Regions from separate parts of the Streptomyces sp. NPDC039480 genome, predicted to be linked through region 1. Evidence: riboswitches for the same ligand, from Rfam matches in the RefSeq annotation. Region 1 holds a riboswitch; the other holds the start of a gene.
The links. A riboswitch is a leader RNA that binds a small molecule or an ion and turns the genes downstream of it on or off. The one in region 1 is predicted to bind S-adenosylmethionine.
Positions count from the first base shown of each region.

Region 2: linked by a shared signal. The riboswitch ahead of thrC (threonine synthase) and the one ahead of ACZ56E_RS19185 (aminotransferase class V-fold PLP-dependent enzyme) in region 1 are both predicted to bind S-adenosylmethionine.

Region 1 covers NZ_JBVITX010000005.1:499,881-509,410, forward strand. The annotation lists gene qcrC (cytochrome bc1 complex diheme cytochrome c subunit) at 1-611, shown strand, start outside; gene qcrA (cytochrome bc1 complex Rieske iron-sulfur subunit) at 608-1,663, shown strand; gene qcrB (cytochrome bc1 complex cytochrome b subunit) at 1,660-3,300, shown strand; gene trpD (anthranilate phosphoribosyltransferase) at 3,449-4,513, shown strand; SAM riboswitch class IV at 4,610-4,727, shown strand; gene ACZ56E_RS19185 (aminotransferase class V-fold PLP-dependent enzyme) at 4,892-6,274, shown strand; gene ACZ56E_RS19190 (glycerate kinase family protein) at 6,223-7,440, opposite strand; gene ACZ56E_RS19195 (SLC13 family permease) at 7,489-8,901, opposite strand; gene ACZ56E_RS19200 (response regulator transcription factor) at 9,009-9,530, opposite strand, start outside.
Region 2 covers NZ_JBVITX010000007.1:176,493-186,022, reverse strand. The annotation lists gene ACZ56E_RS22805 (hypothetical protein) at 1-34, opposite strand, end outside; gene ACZ56E_RS22800 (esterase/lipase family protein) at 443-1,753, shown strand; gene groL (chaperonin GroEL) at 1,844-3,469, opposite strand; gene ACZ56E_RS22790 (cold-shock protein) at 3,768-3,971, opposite strand; gene ACZ56E_RS22785 (MoaD/ThiS family protein) at 4,391-4,666, opposite strand; gene thrC (threonine synthase) at 4,762-6,069, opposite strand; SAM riboswitch class I at 6,087-6,215, opposite strand; gene ACZ56E_RS22775 (glucosyl-3-phosphoglycerate synthase) at 6,392-7,336, shown strand; gene ACZ56E_RS22770 (alpha,alpha-trehalose-phosphate synthase (UDP-forming)) at 7,412-8,818, shown strand; gene otsB (trehalose-phosphatase) at 8,841-9,530, opposite strand, start outside.

The DNA of each region.
Region 1 (9,530 bases):
GCGGTCAGGGCTCCTCCGACGGTCCGAGCCTGGTGGGCGTCGGCGCCGCCGCTGTCGACTTCCAGGTCGGCACCGGACGTATGCCGCTCCAGCAGCCGGGTGCCCAGGCGCCCAAGAAGAAGGTCATCTACAACCAGGCCCAGATCGACCAGCTGGCGGCGTACATCTCGTCGCTGGGTGCCGGTCCCTCGGTTCCGACCAAGAAGCAGTACAGCCCGGACGGAGCCGACATCGCCAAGGGCGGTGAGCTGTTCCGCACGAACTGTGCCCAGTGCCACAACTTCACCGGTGAAGGTGGTGCGCTGACGCACGGCAAGTTCGCGCCGTCGCTCGAAGGTGTCTCCCCGAAGCACATCTACGAGGCCATGCAGACCGGCCCGCAGAACATGCCGTCCTTCCCCGACACCACGATGCCGGAGAAGAGCAAGAAGGACATCATCGCGTACCTCGACGCGGTCAACGGCGAGAAGACCGAGAGCCCTGGCGGTCTCAAGCTGGGCGGTCTGGGTCCGGTCAGTGAAGGCCTCTTCGGCTGGATCTTCGGTCTCGGCTCGCTGATCGCGGTCGCCGTGTGGGTCGCCGCTCGGACCGCAAAGGCCAAGAAGTCATGAGTAGCCAAGAGATTCCAGAAGAGAACCTGCCCAGCAAGCAGGAGACCGAGCACGGCTCGGTGGCGACCGCGGAGGACAACCCGTTCGCCGACCCGGGGCTGCCGCCCCACGAGCACCGCGTCCAGGACATCGACGAGCGGGCCGCCCGGCGTTCCGAGCGTGCCGTGGCGTTCATGTTCACGCTGTCGATGATCGCGACGGTCGGCTTCATCGCCTCGTACGTGGCGATCCCGGCCGACAAGAGCGTCTTCATCTGGCCGATCGGTCACATCAGCGGCCTCAACTTCGCCCTGGGCACGACCCTCGGCGTGGCGCTGTTCTGCATCGGCGCGGGCGCGGTCCACTGGGCCCGCACCCTGATGTCCGACGTCGAGATGACCGACGAGCGGCACGAGATCGCGGCCGAGCCCGAGGTCCGCGCCAAGGTCATGGCGGACTTCAAGCAGGGTGCCGAGGAGTCGGGTTTCGGTCGGCGCAAGCTGATCCGCAACACGATGTTCGGCGCGCTGGCCCTGGTCCCGCTCTCCGGTGTCGTCCTGCTGCGTGACCTCGGGCCGCTGCCCGAGGACAAGCTCCGGCACACCAAGTGGGCCAAGGGCAAGATGCTCGTGAACATGAACACCCACGAGCCGCTGCGTCCCGCGGACGTGCAGGTCGGGTCGCTGACCTTCGCCATGCCCGAGGGCATGTCGGAGCACGACCACGACTTCCAGACCCAGATCGCCAAGGCCGCCCTGATGATCGTCCGGATTCAGCCGGAGAACATCAAGGACAAGCGCGAGCTGGAGTGGTCGCACGAAGGCATCGTGGCGTACTCCAAGATCTGCACCCACGTGGGCTGCCCGATCTCCCTGTACGAGCAGCAGACGCACCACGTCCTCTGCCCGTGCCACCAGTCCACCTTCGATCTCTCCGACGGTGCCCGAGTCATCTTCGGCCCGGCTGGTCACGCCCTGCCGCAGCTGCGCATCGGCGTGAACGAAAAGGGCTACCTCGAGGCGCTCGGCGACTTCGAAGAGCCCGTCGGTCCTGCCTTCTGGGAGCGCGGATGAGCACCACCACCACTTCCTCCAACGAACAGCGCAAGCAAGCGCCCGCCGGCGAGCGCGTCGCCGACTGGGCCGACGGCCGGCTGGGGATCTACTCCCTGGCCAAGGCCAACATGCGCAAGATCTTTCCGGACCACTGGTCCTTCATGCTCGGCGAGATCTGCCTGTACAGCTTCATCATCATCATCCTCACGGGTGTGTACCTGACGCTGTTCTTCCACCCGTCGATGAACGAGGTGGAGTACCACGGCAGCTACGTCCCGATGCAGGGACAGCTGATGTCGGAGGCGTTCAACTCGACCATGCACATCTCCTTCGATGTGCGCGGTGGTCTGCTGATCCGGCAGATCCACCACTGGGCGGCGCTGATCTTCCTCGCCGGCATGTTCGTGCACATGATGCGCGTGTTCTTCACGGGTGCGTTCCGCAAGCCGCGTGAGGTCAACTGGCTCTTCGGCTTCCTGCTGTTCGTCCTCGGCATGTTCACCGGTTTCACCGGTTACTCGCTCCCGGACGACCTGCTCTCGGGCACCGGTGTCCGCTTCATGCAGGGCGCCATCCTGTCGGTGCCGGTCGTCGGCACGTACCTGTCGATGTTCCTGTTCGGCGGCGAGTTCCCCGGCGGCGACTTCGTGGCCCGGTTCTACTCGGTCCACATCCTGCTGCTGCCGGGCATCATGCTCGGCCTCGTGGTGGCGCACCTGATCCTGGTCTTCTACCACAAGCACACGCAGTTCGCGGGCCCCGGCAAGAGCAACAAGAACGTCGTCGGCATGCCGCTGCTGCCCGTCTACATGGCCAAGGCCGGAGGCTTCTTCTTCCTGGTCTTCGGTGTCATCGCGGTCATCGCGGCGATCGCCTCGATCAACCCGATCTGGGCCATCGGCCCGTACCGCCCGGACCAGGTGTCCACCGGCGCCCAGCCCGACTGGTACATGGGCTTCGCCGAGGGTCTGATCCGTGTGATGCCGGGCTGGGAGATCAACCTCTGGGGTCACACGCTCGTCCTGGGTGTGTTCATCCCGCTGGTCATCGTCTTCCCGCTGGTCCTCGTGGCCATCGCCGTCTACCCGTTCATCGAGTCCTGGGTCACCGGCGACAAGCGCGAGCACCACATCCTGGACCGCCCGCGCAACGCCCCGACCCGCACGGCCTTCGGTGTCGCGTGGATCACGGCGTACATGGTCATGCTGGTCGGCGGTGGCAACGACCTGTGGGCCACGCACTTCCACCTGTCGCTGAACGCGATCACCTGGTTCGTCCGGATCGCCTTCTTCGTCGGACCGGTCATCGCCTTCATCGTGACCAAGCGGATCTGCCTGGGTCTCCAGCGGCGCGACCGGGACAAGGTGCTGCACGGCCGCGAGTCGGGCATCATCAAGCGCCTGCCGCACGGTGAGTTCATCGAGGTCCACGAGCCGCTCAGCAAGGAGCAGCTGCACACGCTCACCGCGCACGAGCAGTACAAGCCGGTCGAGCTCGGCCCGGCGGTCGACGAGAACGGCGTCAAGCGCAAGCTGTCCGGTTCGCAGAAGCTGCGGGCCAAGCTCTCCAAGGGCTACTTCGGGGAAGAGGGTCAGATCCCCAAGCCCACCGCCGACGAGTACAAGGAGATCACGAGCGGCCACGGCCACCACTGATCATTCCGGAGCTCTGAAGCTCTGACCTCCCATGGTCGCCACGGTAAGAGCCCCGTCCAGGCAATGGACGGGGCTCTTTGCCGTCCCCGGGGCTGGATAGGGTGGGACTCACCCCAAGTACACACGCAGACGAAAACCAGGAGCGGCTATGAACGCTGTGACCCCCGCAGGAGGCGACACCGCGGCGGGCCGTTCCTGGCCCGACGTACTGAACGGCCTGCTGGCGGGCCGGGACCAGAGCGCCGACGACACGGCCTGGGCCATGGACCGCATCATGCGCGGCGAGGCCACCGACGCGCAGATCGCGGCCTTCGTGGTCGCGCTGCGGGCCAAGGGCGAGACCGTCGAGGAGATCTCCGGTCTGGTCCGCGCCATGTACGCGCACGCCAACGTCATCGACGTGCCGGGCCCGAGCGTCGACATCGTGGGCACGGGTGGCGACGGCGCCAAGACCGTCAACATCTCGACCATGTCCGCGATCGTCGTCGCCGGCGCGGGCGCGAAGGTCGTCAAGCACGGCAACCGCGCCGCCTCCAGCGCGTCCGGCGCCTCCGACGTGCTGGAGAAGCTCGGCGTCAACCTCGACCTCACCCCGCAGCGGGTGGTCGAGGTCGCCGACGAGGCGGGCATCACGTTCTGCTTCGCCGTGAAGTTCCACCCGGCGCTGCGCCACGCCGGTGCCGCTCGCAGCCAGCTGGGCATCCGGACCGTCTTCAACCTCCTCGGCCCGCTCACCAATCCGGCCAAGGTGCGCGCCCAGGCGGTCGGGGTCGCCGACCCCCGGATGGCCCCCATCGTGGCGGGCGTCTTCGCCGAGCGGGGGCACTCGTCCCTCGTCTTCCGCGGTGACGACGGGCTCGACGAGCTGACGACGACGTCCACCTCCCGGGTCTGGGTGGTGCGGGACGGCGCCGTGCGCGAGGAGGCCTTCGACCCGCGGGACGTCGGGCTCGACCTGGTGCCCGTCGAGGCGCTGCGGGGCGCCGATGCCTCGTACAACGCGGAGGTGGCGCTGCGGCTGCTCGACGGGGAGAGCGGGCCCGTGCGGGACGCGGTGCTGCTGAACTCGGCGGCGGCGCTGGTCGCCCTGGCGCCCACCGACGAGCCGCTGGCGGAGCAGATCAGGGCCGGCATGGCGCGGGCGGCGCGGGCGATCGACTCGGGAGCCGCGAAGAAGGCCCTGGAGCGCTGGGTGGCCGTCAGCAACCGCTGAGAGCCGTCCTCAGGACGTGATGATGTGACGCAGGGCGCAGTCCGGATTCTGGACTGCGCCTTGCGCGTCGAAGATCGTGTGGCAGGATGCTGCACAGGTCATGAGTGACAGCGACTACGGCCCCGGCCCGCTGTCCGGCAACCCTCCGTCCGTGGCGGGGTGCCCCGGGTGAAGACCAGGTCGTACGCAGCAGGGCGTATGGCAAGCGCGGACCCCTCGCAACCCTGGGGTCCTGGTCCTCAAGGGAGCAGTCTCGTGAGCCAGCGAATGTGACAGGGCTTCCACGCCCCGCCTCCGCACACTCTTTTTCACCTTTCTCCTGCGCCGTCGACCGACGTCCGGCGCAGTGATCTCGCCTGCTTCTCACGGGAGTTCGCCATGTCTGTTTCCGCCGTTGCCGTCGACGCCTCCGTCTGTGCCCCGCTGCCGGTCCTCGGCCGGGACGTCACCGTTCCGCTGGTCACCGGCGGCGAGGTCAGCTACGCCGCGCTCGATTACGCGGCGAGCGCCCCGGCGCTGCAGCGGGTGTGGGACGACGTGGCCGCGTACGCCCCGTACTACGGCAGCGTGCACCGCGGCGCCGGGTACCTGTCGCAGCTCTCCACCGACCTGTTCGAGAACAGCCGGGTGGCCGTCGCCGAGTTCCTCGGCTGCCGCGAGGACGACCAGGTCGTCTTCACCCGCTCCACCACCGACTCGCTGAACCTGCTCGCCGCCGCCCTGCCCGCCGACTGCCAGGTCTTCGTCTTCGAGACCGAGCACCACGCCTCGCTCCTGCCGTGGCGGGACGCCCGGGTGACGTACCTGAACGCGCCGCGCACCCCCGACGAGGCCGTCCAGACCCTGGAGCGGGCCCTCGCCGACCGCGACCCCTACGGCCCGGCGCTGGTGTGCGTGACCGGTGCCTCCAACGTCACCGGTGAGCTGTGGCCGGTGCGGGAGCTGGCCGCCGCCGCGCACGCGCACGGCGCCCGGATCGTCCTCGACGCCGCGCAGCTCGCACCCCACCACCCCGTCTCCATCGGCGAGTTGGACGTCGACTGGGTCGCCTTCTCCGGACACAAGCTGTACGCGCCGTTCGGCTCCGGTGTCCTCGCGGGCCGCTCCGACTGGCTGCGGGCGGCCGAGCCGTACCTCGCGGGCGGCGGCGCCTCGCGCAAGGTCGCACGACGCCCCAAGGAAGCAGGCGGCGGTGTGGACGTGGAGTGGCACGACTCCGCGGCCCGCCACGAGGCCGGTTCGCCGAACGTCATCGGCGTGTACTCGATCGCCGCCGCCTGCAAGGCGCTCACCGAGGCGGGCTTCGACCAGCTCGTCGCCCGCGAGCAGTACCTGATCGCCAAGGTGCGCGAGGGGCTCGCCGAGGTGCCCGCCGTGCGGGTGCTCTCGCTCTTCGGGGACGACGCGCCGCGCGTCGGCGTCATCTCCTTCGTGGTGGACGGCTGGAACAGCTCGCACTTCGCCGCCGCGCTCTCCGCCGAGTACGGCATCGGCGTACGGGACGGCCTGTTCTGCGCCCACCCGCTGGTGCGCACCCTGCTCGGCAGCGAGCCCGACGAGCCCGGCGAGTGCGGCGCCCCCGAGGCCGCGCCCGGCGAGAAGTCGCTGAACGCCATCCGCGTCAGCTTCGGCGCGGGCACCCCCGACGAGCACGTCGAGCGTTTCGTGCGCGCCGTCAAGGAGCTGGTGTCGGACGGCGCGCGGTGGAGCTACCGCACCGAGGACGGGCGTTGCGTGCCGGACACCAGCGCCGCCGTCTGACCCGCGGGCAGCCGGCCCCCGGGCAGCCGTGAGCCGAGCTGGATCATCCGCAGGGCCCGCTCCGTCGCGTCGGTGAGGAACTCGCCGCCCCGGCCGAGCGCCTCCGTCAGCGAGACCGGAGCGGGCAGGATCGCGCTGTACGCGTCCACGCCCAGCGCGCGGACGGTGTGCGCGCCGTCCCCGATCGTGCCCGCGAGGACCAGGACGGGGCGCCCGGACCGCTTCGCGCGGCGCGCCACCTCGGCGGGGACCTTGCCGCGCGGGGTCTGGTGGTCCAGGGCGCCCTCCGCGGTGATGACCAGGTCGGCGCGGGCCAGCCGTTCGTCGAGGTCGAGCCGTTCGAGCAGCACGTCGAAGCGGGGGAGCAGCACGGCGCCGAGGGCGGCGAGCCCGGCGCCGAGGCCGCCCGACGCGCCCGTGCCGGGCCCCTCGAAGAGGTCGGTCCGCACGGGCAGGTCCCGCGTGAGGAGATGCGCCCAGTGTTCGAGGGCGGCCGCGAGCTGCTCGACCTGCTGGGGTGTCGCTCCTTTCTGGGGGCCGAAGACGCGGGCGACGCCGCGCTCGCCGCACAGGACGTTGAAGGGGTTGCAGGCGACGCGGATCTCGGTGTCCGCGAGGCGCGGGTCGAGGCCGCTCGGGTCGATGCGGCTCAGCCGCGTCAACTCCCGCCCGCCGTGCGGCAGTTCCCAGCCGTCCGCGTCGAGGAGACGGGCGCCGAGGGCCTGCAGCGCCCCCGCGCCGCCGTCCGACGTGCCCGAGTCGCCGCAGCCGACCAGGATGCGGCGGGCGCCCGTGTCGAGTGCGGCGCGGATCAGCTCGCCCACGCCGTACGTCGTGGTGGCGCCCGGGTCCCGCAGGTCGCGGGGGACCAGCGAGAGCCCCGCCACGGCCGCCATCTCGACGACCGCGGTGCCGTCGGGCAGCAGGGCGAAGTGCGTGCCGATCGGCTGGCCGACGGGACCGGTCGCGGGCAGGGCCACGAGCCGCCCGCCGCCCGCCGCGGCCAGCGCGCGGGCGGTGCCCTCGCCGCCGTCCACCAGCGGGATCAGATCGGTCTCGGCGTGCGGGACGACACGGCGTACACCGGCGGCGATGGCCTCGGCCGCCGAGCTCGCGGACAGGGACTCCTTGAAGCCGCTGGGGGCGATGGCGAAACGGGTCAGCATGACGGTCTCCAGGGGGATTCAAGGGCGGGTTCGGATTCAAGGGCGGGCTCAGCGGACGGGGACGCCGAGCAGCGGCCAGAGCGCCACGGCGAAGAGCAGGACGAGCGCGGCGGTCAGCGGCGCGAGGACCGCGGAGAGGCGCAGCAGATCGCGCGGGGTGTAGGTGGGGGTGCCCGGGATCTCGGCGAAGAGAGTGACGGGCTTCGCGGAGGCGGGCAGCGTGTGGCAGAAGCCGGCCGCGGCCGTGGAGGCCAGCGCGGCGGCCACCGGGTTGACGCCCGCGCCGACGGCCGCCGCGACGACCAGCGGGACAAGGACCGAGGAGCGCGCCGAGCGTGACTGCAGGACGAGGTGGGCGGCCGTGCTGACCGCGACCACCACGGCGAGGAAGAGCCACGGGGACAGGTCCAGGGGCAGCCCGGACACCAGCCACCTCGCCGCCCCCGAGTCGGCGAGCGCGACGCCCATCGCCATCGTCGCCGCCATGAAGAGGAGCAGCGACCAGGGCACCGTCTTGAGGGCGTCCTTGAGGCCGACCGTGCCGAGGGCGGGCGAGGAGGCCACGACCGCGCCGATCAGCGCGACGACGGCGGGCGGCACCTGGTGCAGCGGTTCGCTGCACCACAGGACGACGACGGTGGCGAGCAGCAGGGCGCAGCGCGTCTCGGCCGCCTCCCAGGGGCCGGTGACGGGCTGTTCGCTGTGCTCCTGGAGCTGGTCGAGGGTGATGTGGACCGGGCCGCGGCGGTCGGCGCGCCGGGTGGTCGTCAACAGGACGACCTCCGCCGCCAGATGGGATGACGTCATGGCGAGCGGCAGGCCGAGCAGCAGCCACTGAGTGAAGCCGATCCGCTCACCGGTCGCCTCCCACAGCACCGACACCGTGATCAGATGTGCTCCCGCACCGATCAGAGTCGCGACCGCGGAGAGAAGAATGACGGTCGGAAAGAGCAGCGCGAGCATCACGACCAGTCGCTTCCGGTCGGCGAGGACCTTGGCGAGCGCGAGGAAGACGGGCAGCGCGAGCGCGGCGCGCCCCGACGTCGCCGGCACCGCGAAGGCGGTCACGACCAGCGCCGCCGTCGTCAGATGGGTCAACTGCCGTACGCTGCGCGCCCCGCTGACCAGAAAGGCCGCGGCGCGCCCGGCGAGCCCGCTGCGCGCCACGGCCGCCGCCAGCACGAAGGCGCAGATCAGCAGCCACACCGTCTCGTCGCCGAGGGTGCCGAACAGGGTGTCGCTGCTGATCACGCCGGTCGCGGTGAGCGCGAGCCCCGCACCGAGCGCGATGTACGTGTCGTCGATCGGCGTGCCGATCCAGGCGCAGGTCGCGAGGGCGAAGACGGCGAGGGTGAGGCGGGCGTCGGCGCCGAGCCCCGGGAAGTTGCCGGGGACCGCGAGGAGGGCGCAGACGCTGAGCGCCGCGCAGAGGGTCACGGCCTGCCGCAGGTTCAAGGTCACGCGTTCAGCGTGGTGCGGTGCCGTGAGCCCTCAATGAGGCGAAGATGAAAGGAGTTTCACCGAGCCGACGCTGAGGTCGGTGAGTCAGGGCGCACGGTTCACTCCGGTCACTCCGGCAGCCGGTACCCCATCCCGCGCACCGTCTCCACCCGCTCCGAGCCCAGCTTCTTGCGCAGCGCGCGGACGTAGACGTCCACGATGTTGGAGCCCGGGTCGAAGTCGTAACCCCACACGTGGGACAGGATCTGCTCCCGGGAGAGCACCTGCCCGGGATGGCGCAGGAAAAGCTCCAGGAGGACGAACTCACGCGCCGTCAGATCCACCGTACGCTCCGCCGAACGCGCCCTGCGCGTCCGCAGATCCAGCGTGAGCTCCCCGCTGCGCAGCACCGTCACCTCGGGCGCACCGGCCGCCGTGCGCAGCCGCAGCCGCACCCGGGCGAGCAGCTCCTCGAAGCGGAACGGCTTGGTCATCCAGTCGTCGGCGCCGCCCTCCAGACCCGCCACCGTGTCCCGCACCGAGTCCCGCGCGGTCAGCACGATGACGGGCGTGGTCACGCGGGCCTCGCGCAGCCGGCGCAGGACCGTGAAGCCGTCCTGTCCCGGCAGGCCGATGTCCAGGACGATCAG
Region 2 (9,530 bases), on a different contig from region 1:
CCGCCCGCACCCGTTCCTCCGCCGTCAGCGTCATGACTTCCGCCTTTCACACTGAGTGTTCCTACTCATCACCCAGAGTGTCCAACTGCACGTGACCTGAAAAGTACAGGCTTCATAACAACGCTCCGTGTTCGACTGGTCGGCCAGTCGGTTGGTTAGCTGGTCGGCTTCGCGACAGAGTTGTCGGTGCCCGGCGCGAGCCCGCCCGCCGTGAGTTGGCCGACGCGCCGTCGGCCCGCCCGGGTGTGGCGGCGAGGGGCTCCCGTGCGGCCCAGGCCACGGCGTCCCGCCCCACGTGTCCCACGCGTACGCGGCCGAAGTCGCCCTGTCCGAAAGGGCCCCGGCCCCGGTGCCGATTGCCGCGAGCGGGTGTCGGCGACTACCCGACGTATCAAAGATGGCACCGGACGTCACCACAGGAGCGCCAGCGGAGGGGACCCTCATGAGCAAGCGCAACAAACCCGACCGGCCGGACCGGGGCGAGCAGCCGGTCCAGCCCGATCTGCAGGAGATGGACGAGCGGGAGGTGGCGGAGGCGATCGGGTCGGCCGCCCGCATCACCCTCGCCCCGGGCCCGCGCGAGGCCCGCGAGGCCCCCGCCGCCGCCCCGCGGCCCGACGACGAGTGGGCGCTGCCCGGCGGCACCGCCTGGGTGTACCTCGCCGACCGGACGAAGGGCCTGACGCGGCCCGTCGTCATCAGCGACGGCTTCAGCTCGGGCCCGAGCGACCTCGACTTCTCCTGGGAGATCATGGAACGCGGCCCGTTCCCGTTCCTGAGTGCCCTGCGCGGCCGCGGGTACGACGTCGTCCTGGTCGGCTTCGACGAGCGGAGCGCGTCGATCCTGGAGAACGCCGAGGTCGCCAGGGCCGCGATCCTGGAGACCATCGCGCGGCGCGACGGCGACCACCCGCTGACGGTCGGCGGGTTCAGCATGGGCGGGCTCGTCACGCGGTACGCCCTCGCCAAGATGGAGCACGACGGCGGGACGGGCGAGAACGACCATCAGACCGCCCTGTACTTCTCGTACGACAGCCCGCACCGCGGCGCCTGGATCCCCGTCGCGCTGCAGTCGTTCGCGCACTACATCCGGCGCCTCAACGCGGCGTTCTCCAACCAGATGAACAGCCCGGCCGCCCGCCAGCTCCTGTGGCAGCACATCAGCGAGTGGGGCGACACCCCCGAGACGGACAAGGAGCGCGGCACGTTCCTCGCCGAGCTGGACCGGGTGGGCCGCTGGCCCTCTCGGCCGAAGAAGATCGGCGTGTCCAACGGCTCCCGCATCGGCGAGAGCAACGGCGTCCCGGCCGGCGAACAAGCCTTCCACGGCAAGGGCCTGGCCATCACCGGCACCCACCTGTACACGCAGTCCGCGGGCGAGGACCAGCTCGTCGGCCAGCTGCGGGTGGTGACCCTGCGCAGGCCCCGCATCCGCACCACGGGCCTGCCCGAGATCGACGGCGCGCCGGGCGGCACCCTGGAGGGCTTCGGCATCCTCGCCGACGAGCTGAACAAGATTCCCGCGCTGATCGGCCTCGGCTCCGAGGCGGACTTCCGCGAGCACTGCTTCGTGCCGACGGTCAGCGCCATCGCCCTGCGCGACATCGACACCCACGAGAAGCTGTACGCGCCGGTCACGGCCTCCGCGGAGGAGGAGAGCGAGCTGGACGAATTCCTCTGCGCCTCCCGGAACGAGGGCCACACCCTGGTCACCGAGGAACTCTGCACCTGGATCCTGGACCGTCTGCCGTAACCCGGGACGGGAAACGCCCGAGGGCGGCACCCCTTCGTGAGAAGGAGTGCCGCCCTCGGTACGTCAGGACAGTGATCAACCAGAGGTCGATCAGAAGTCCATGTCACCGCCCGGCATGCCGCCGCCGGCCGGGGCAGCGCCCGCCTTCTCCGGCTTGTCGGCGATGACGGCCTCGGTGGTGAGGAACAGCGCGGCGATCGACGCGGCGTTCTGCAGAGCGGAGCGCGTGACCTTCGCCGGGTCGAGGATGCCCTCGGCGATCATGTCGACGTACTCACCGGTCGCGGCGTTCAGACCGTGGCCGACGGTGAGGTTGCGCACCTTCTCGACGACGACGCCACCCTCGAGGCCGGCGTTGACGGCGATCTGCTTCAGCGGGGCCTCGAGGGCCAGCTTCACGGCGGCGGCACCGGTGGCCTCGTCGCCCTCCAGCTCCAGCTTCTCGAAGACCTGGGAGGCCTGCAGCAGGGCCACGCCACCACCGGCGACGATGCCCTCCTCGACGGCCGCCTTCGCGTTGCGAACGGCGTCCTCGATGCGGTGCTTGCGCTCCTTGAGCTCGACCTCGGTCGCGGCACCGGCCTTGATGACGGCCACGCCGCCCGCGAGCTTCGCCAGGCGCTCCTGGAGCTTCTCGCGGTCGTAGTCCGAGTCGCTGTTCTCGATCTCGGCGCGGATCTGGTTGACGCGGCCCTGGACCTGGTCGCTGTCACCGGCGCCGTCGACGATGGTCGTCTCGTCCTTGGTGATGACGACCTTGCGGGCGCGGCCGAGCAGGTCGAGACCGGCGTTCTCCAGCTTGAGGCCGACCTCCTCGGAGATGACGGTGCCACCGGTGAGGATGGCGATGTCGCCGAGCATGGCCTTGCGGCGGTCACCGAAGCCCGGGGCCTTGACGGCGACGGACTTGAAGGTGCCACGGATCTTGTTGACGACGAGCGTGGACAGCGCCTCGCCCTCGACGTCCTCCGCGATGATCAGCAGCGGCTTGCCCGACTGCATGACCTTCTCCAGGAGCGGAAGGAGGTCCTTCACGTTGGAGATCTTGGAGTTGACGATCAGGATGTACGGGTCGTCGAGCGACGCCTCCATACGCTCCATGTCGGTGGCGAAGTACGCCGAGATGTAGCCCTTGTCGAAGCGCATACCCTCGGTGAGCTCCAGCTCCAGACCGAAGGTCTGGGACTCCTCGACGGTGATGACGCCTTCCTTGCCGACCTTGTCCATCGCCTCGGCGATGAGCTCGCCGATCTGGGTGTCGGCGGCGGAGATGGAGGCCGTCGAAGCGATCTGCTCCTTGGTCTCGACATCCTTCGCCTGCTCGAGCAGGGCACCGGAGACGGCCTCGACGGCCTTCTCGATGCCGCGCTTGAGGGCCATCGGGTTGGCACCGGCGGCCACGTTGCGCAGACCCTCGCGCACCAGGGCCTGGGCCAGGACGGTCGCGGTCGTCGTGCCGTCACCGGCGACGTCGTCCGTCTTCTTCGCGACCTCCTTGACCAGCTCGGCGCCGATCTTCTCGTACGGGTCCTCGAGCTCGATCTCCTTGGCGATGGAAACACCATCGTTGGTGATCGTGGGGGCGCCCCACTTCTTCTCGAGGACGACGTTGCGACCCTTGGGGCCCAGGGTCACCTTGACGGCGTCGGCGAGCTGGTTCATGCCGCGCTCGAGGCCGCGCCGTGCCTCCTCGTCGAACGCGATGATCTTGGCCATGTGAAGTGGTCCTCCCGGACGGGGTGGCAAGCAAAACGGATCGCGCTGGTGCCCGCGACGGACGGCTCGAACGCCTTGTGGTTCCTGGCCCCACCCGGCGTACGGACCTCACCGACCCGATCCAAGTTCTGTCACTCTCACTCGTAGAGTGCTAAGCCCAATGATTAGCACTCGACCCCCACGAGTGCAAGCGCCTCGGGTGGATCCAGGGGGCACGCCGGGGCGCACACGAGGGGCCCGTACCCCTGTGGGATACGAGCCCCTCGCGATGCTTGCTTCGGTGGTCGATCGCGCCGAGCTAGACGGCGAGCTTGACCATGTCCGCCTGCGGACCCTTCTGGCCCTGCGAGATCTCGAACTCGACTCGCTGACCTTCTTCAAGGGTGCGGTAGCCGTCCATCTGGATCGCGCTGTAGTGGACGAAAACATCCGCACCACCGTCGACCGCGATGAAGCCGTACCCCTTCTCCGCGTTGAACCACTTGACGGTGCCCTGAGCCATGCCTAACTCCCCTATTACTGGCCCTTGCACAGGACCGCACTTCGCGGACCCGGGTCAGACCTCACCCCCCACTGATTGGGGGTGTGCGCCGGAACGCGTCGACCGCCGCTGAATGTATCTGTCCAACTGCCGTCTGCAACAGGTCAATCGGACGAGAATTCTGGGCGCGCCCGATCGGTAATATGCGGAGAATTCACCGGAATCCAGGGCAAGTCGGGCCAGGCAAAAGGCACATGAGGCTCAAAAGGGCAGTGCGCTTTGGCTACTTCTTGTCGGCTCCGGGCCGACTTCGTATATGCACTCGGCACTGACGGCGAAGCACGCTTCCCAACTGTACCGCGCTCAACCAAGCAGAATTGCCCCCTCCGCTTCTCTCGCGGAGGGGGCAATTCGAATTTCGCAGGGTGCTTGCGAAAAGATCAGCCGCCCGCGACGGCGGGAATGATCGAGACGCCCGCGCCGTCCGGCGTGGCCGTCTCGAGGCCCTGCTCGAAACGGACGTCGTCGTCGTTCACGTACACGTTGACGAAGCGGCGCAGCTTGCCCTGGTCGTCCAGGACGCGGGCGGCGATCCCGGTGTGGTTCTTCTCCAGGTCGGCGATGACCTCACCCAGATTCGCCCCCTCGGCGGCCACTTCGGCCTTGCCGCCGGTGTAGGTGCGCAGAATGGTGGGGATGCGGACGTTGACACTCATGGGTTCACCTCAGAAGTACCGGGGGATGGGCGCCCCATAAGGGGCGCGGGGAACTGCGCGACCAGCCACAGCCGACCCGCAGGGAAGCAACAACCTCAGCCGGCAAGCCCCGCGGAGCGAAACGCCTCAAGGCTCGGCTTGATCGTCGCCGTGGCCTGCGAAGTCTCAGCGACAGCGTCAAGCGTCTTCAGGCCGTCCCCGGTGTTCAGGACCACCGTGGTGAGGGCCGGGTCGAGAAGCCCCGCCTCGAAGAGCTTCTTCGTGACGCCCACCGTCACACCCCCCGCGGTCTCCGCGAAGATCCCTTCCATGCGGGCGAGCAGCTTGATCGCCTCGACGACCTGCTCGTCGTTCACGTCCTCCACCGCACCGCCCGTGCGGCGCGCGATGTCCAGGACGTACGGCCCGTCGGCGGGGTTGCCGATGGCCAGCGACTTGGCGATGGTGTTCGGCTTCTGCGGGCGTACGACGTCGTGGCCGGCCTTGAACGCGGCCGACACCGGCGAGCAGCCCTCGGCCTGCGCGCCGAAGATCTTGTACGGCTTGTCGGCCACCAGACCGAGGGCGATGAGCTCCTTGAGCCCCTTGTCGATCTTCGTGAGCTGCGAGCCGGAGGCGATGGGGATGACGAGCTGGTCGGGCAGCTCCCAGCCGAGCTGCTCGCAGATCTCGTACGCGAGGGTCTTGGAACCCTCGCCGTAGTACGGCCGCAGGTTGACGTTGACGAAGCCCCAGCCCTCGCCCAGCGGGTCGCCGATGAGCTCGGAGCAGAAGCGGTTCACGTCGTCGTAGTTGCCCTCGATGCCGACGAGTTCACCGCCGTAGACCGCGGCCATGACGACCTTGCCCTGCTCCAGGTCATGCGGGATGAACACGCAGGAGCGGAAGCCGGCGCGGGCGGCGGCTGCGCCGACGGCACCCGCGAGGTTGCCGGTGGAGGAGCAGGAGAGCGTGGTGAAGCCGAAAGCGCGCGCCGCTTCGAGGGCCTGCGCGACGACGCGGTCCTTGAAGGAGTGCGTGGGGTTGCCGGAGTCGTCCTTGACGAACAACTTGCCCTGCTCGACGCCGAGTTCACGGCCGAGGTTGTCGGCCTTGACGAGCTGGGTCCAGCCGGGGTTCAGGTTCGGCTTGTCGGCCACGTCGGCGGGGACGGGGAGCAGCGGGGCGTAGCGCCAGATGTTGGCGGGGCCCGCCTCGATCTGCTTGCGGAGGGCTTCCGGGTCGCCGAGCGGCAGGTCGTACGCGACTTCGAGGGGGCCGAAACACTCGGCGCAGGCGAAGATCGGGCCGAGCGGGAACTTGGTGCCGCACTCACGGCAGGAGAGGCCGGAGGCGGGCCCGAGGTCGACGGAAGGGGTGGTGCTTTCGGTGGCGCTATCGGTGGCGACAGTCTGCACAGCCATGGAGGCGAGGCCCTTTCTCCTCATCTTCCTCGCGACGCATCTCGCCGCGAGACGGAATTGGCACCTTCCCCACCGTGACCTCGCGGTCGGCGGGAGGGTTGCCGGGGCTTCAACGGGCCGTTTCCCTCTGCCCCTCTGGATGAGCGGTTTTCGATTATGGGTTTCAGTTGTCGATCTCAACGCGGCGGCGACCCCGACATGCGATGGTCACCGGCGTTGTTCAAGACTGTAACCGAAGCCCCGGACCCTTGAGATAGTCGTCCGAACCGCGAGATGGATCACATCGATCACCTCATCGATCACCTATGGGAGGACCGCGACCGTGCTGGAAGAGGTCGAGCACTGGCTCAGCAGGCGTTCCTGGTCCGTCGCCGACCGGCCGCCGGCCCGGCTCGCCGACGCGAAGCGCGCCTGCGGCGCCTCGGTGAGCGTCGTGCTGCCCGCGCTCGACGAGGAGGGGACGGTCGGTGAGATCGTCGCCGAGATACGCCGCGAGCTGATGGAGAAGGTTCCGCTGGTCGACGAGCTCGTGGTGATCGACTCCGGCTCCACGGACCGCACGGCCGAGGTCGCGGCGGCGGCGGGCGCCAAGGTCGTCCGCAGGGAAGAGATCCTGCCGCGCCTCCCCGCGGTCCCGGGCAAGGGCGAGGTGCTGTGGCGCTCGCTGCTCGTGACGAGCGGTGACATCGTCGCGTTCGTCGACGCGGACCTGCGGGAATTCTCCGCGGACTTCGTCTCGGGGATCGTGGGCCCGCTGCTCACCGACCCGGACGTGGCCTTCGTCAAGGCGATGTACGACCGGCCGCTCGGTGAGGCCGCCGGGCAGGGCGGCCGGGTGACGGAGCTGATGGCGCGCCCGCTCCTGAACATGCACTGGCCGCAGCTCGCGGGGTTCGTCCAGCCGCTCGGCGGCGAGTACGCGGCCCGCAGGTCGCTCCTGGAGCGGCTGCCGTTTCCCGTCGGGTACGGCGTGGAGCTCGGCCTGCTCGTCGACGCGCTGCACACGGTGGGTCTGGACGCGCTGGCGCAGGTGGACGTCGGGGTGCGCAAGCACCGGCACCAGGACGGGCAGGCGCTCGGGCGGATGGCGGCGGCGATCTACCGGACGGCACAGCTGCGGCTCGCGCGTGGGCATCTCGTACGCCCCGAGCTCACGCAGTTCGAGCGGGGCGAGCAGGGGTTCGTGCCGCGGACGTACCCGGTCGACACGGAGGAGCGGCCGCCGATGGCGGGCATCGCCGAGTACGCGCACCGCCGCGTGGCGTGACCGGGTGCCTGGCTCCGCCGAGGCGGAGTCGGCCCGTACGTTTGCCCGACCCCGGGACGGGCTACGTTTTGCCACATGGTCTCCGAGCACGGTTCGTCAGCAGCGCAGGTACTCGTCGCGTCCAACCGCGGCCCCGTCTCGTACACCGTCGGAGAGGACGGTGAGCTGACCGCCAGGCGTGGCGGCGGCGGCCTGGTCTCCGGGCTCAGCGCCATCGGCGACGAGGCGGACGCCCTGTGGGTGTGCGCGGCGCTCGGCGACGGCGACCGCGAGGCGGTGCGCCGGGGCGTCGGCGAGCCAGGCGTACGGATGCTGGACATCGACGCGGACGTCCACGCGGACGCGTACAACGGCATCGCGAACTCGGTGCTGTGGTTCGTCCACCACCTGCTCTACCAGACGCCGTTGGAACCGGTCTTCGGACCGGAGTTCCGCGCACAGTGGGCGGCGTACGAGACGTACAACCGGGCGTTCGCCGAGGCGCTCGCCGAGGAGGCGGGGCCGGGGGCGGCCGTCCTGGTGCAGGACTACCACCTGGCGCTGGTGCCGGGCATGCTGCGGGAGCTCCGCGAGGATCTGCGCATCGGCCACTTCTCGCACACCCCGTGGGCGCCCGCCGACTACTTCCGGATGCTGCCGGACGACGTGGCCGAGCAGCTGCTGCGCGGGATGCTCGGCGCCGACCGGCTCGGCTTCCTCACCGGGCGGTGGGCGGACGCGTTCACGGAGTGCTGTGTGCGGCTGGTCGGCGGGACCTCGGGCACCCGGATCGGGGTGCACGGGCTCGGGGCCGACGCCGACTTCCTGCGGGAGCGGTCGCGGCGCGACGACGTCGAGGAGCGGATGCGGGCGCTGCGGGAGCAGGCGGGGCAGCAGGACGGCGAGGACCGGAAGCTGATCGTCCGGGTGGACCGGACGGAGCTGTCCAAGAACATCGTGCGGGGCCTGCACGCCTACCGCGAGCTGCTCGACACGCACCCCGAGTGGCGCGAGCGCGTCGTGCACGTCGCCTTCGCCTACCCGTCCCGGCAGGACCTGGCGGTCTACCGCGACTACACCGCGGAGGTCTCCCGGGTCGCCGAGGACATCAACGCCACGTACGGGACGGACGGCTGGACCCCGGTGGTCCTGCACGTCAAGGACGACTTCGCGCGCTCCCTCGCGGCCTACCGCATGGCGGACGTGGCCCTGGTCAACCCCATCCGCGACGGCATGAACCTCGTCGCGAAGGAGGTGCCGGTCGTCTCCGACGAGGGCTGCGCGCTGGTCCTCTCGCGGGAGGCGGGCGCCCACGAGGAGCTCGGCGAGGACGCGCTCTCCGTGAACCCCTTCGACGTCACGGCCACGGCGGAGGCCCTGCACACGGCTCTCCTGATGCCGCCGGAGGAGCGCGCCGAGCGCACGAAGCGCCTCGCGGCGGCGGCGACGGCGCTGCCGCCCGCGCAGTGGTTCCTCGACCAGCTGCGGGCCCTGACGGGCTGAGGCACCCCGCGCGCCCGCCCGCTCAGGACAGCCGGGCGCCGATCGCCGACAGCAGCCGTACGACACCCGGCGGGCCGTCCACGACCAGGTCGGCCCGCCCCGCCAGCTCCTTGACCTCCGCGCTGCCGCTGCACACGAGCAGGCCCGCGACACCGTCCGAGCGGAGCTTCTCCACGGCGCCGAAGGCGGGCAGGTCGCCGAGGTCGTCACCGGCGTACAGGACGGACTCGGCGCCCACCTCGCGCAGGTACTCGGCGAGGGCCACGCCCTTGTCCATGCCCGGCGGCCGCAGCTCCAGGACGAGCCGGCCCGGCTCGACGATCAGGCCGTGCCGGTGCGCCAGCTCGCCGAGCGGCTCGCGCAGCGCCTCGAAGGCCGCCTGCGGGTCCTGCGCCCTGCGCGTGTGCACGGCGACGGCGCGGCCCTTCTCCTCTATCCACGATCCGCGCCAGGCGCCGATCCCGTCCAGGAAGCCGGGCAGCTCGGCGCGCACGGCCGCGACCCCGGGGTGCGGCTCGGCGGCGCGGACCGTGCCGGTGACGGCGTCCCAGCGCTCGGCGCCGTAGTGCCCGAGGACGACGAGGTGCTCGAGGCCGGGGACGCCCGCGAAGCCGCCGTAGCGGACGGCGACGCCCGCCGGGCGGCCCGTGACGACGGCCACCGACCGCAGGCGGGGGGCGAGCGCGGCGAGCACTGGCACGGCGTCCGGGTG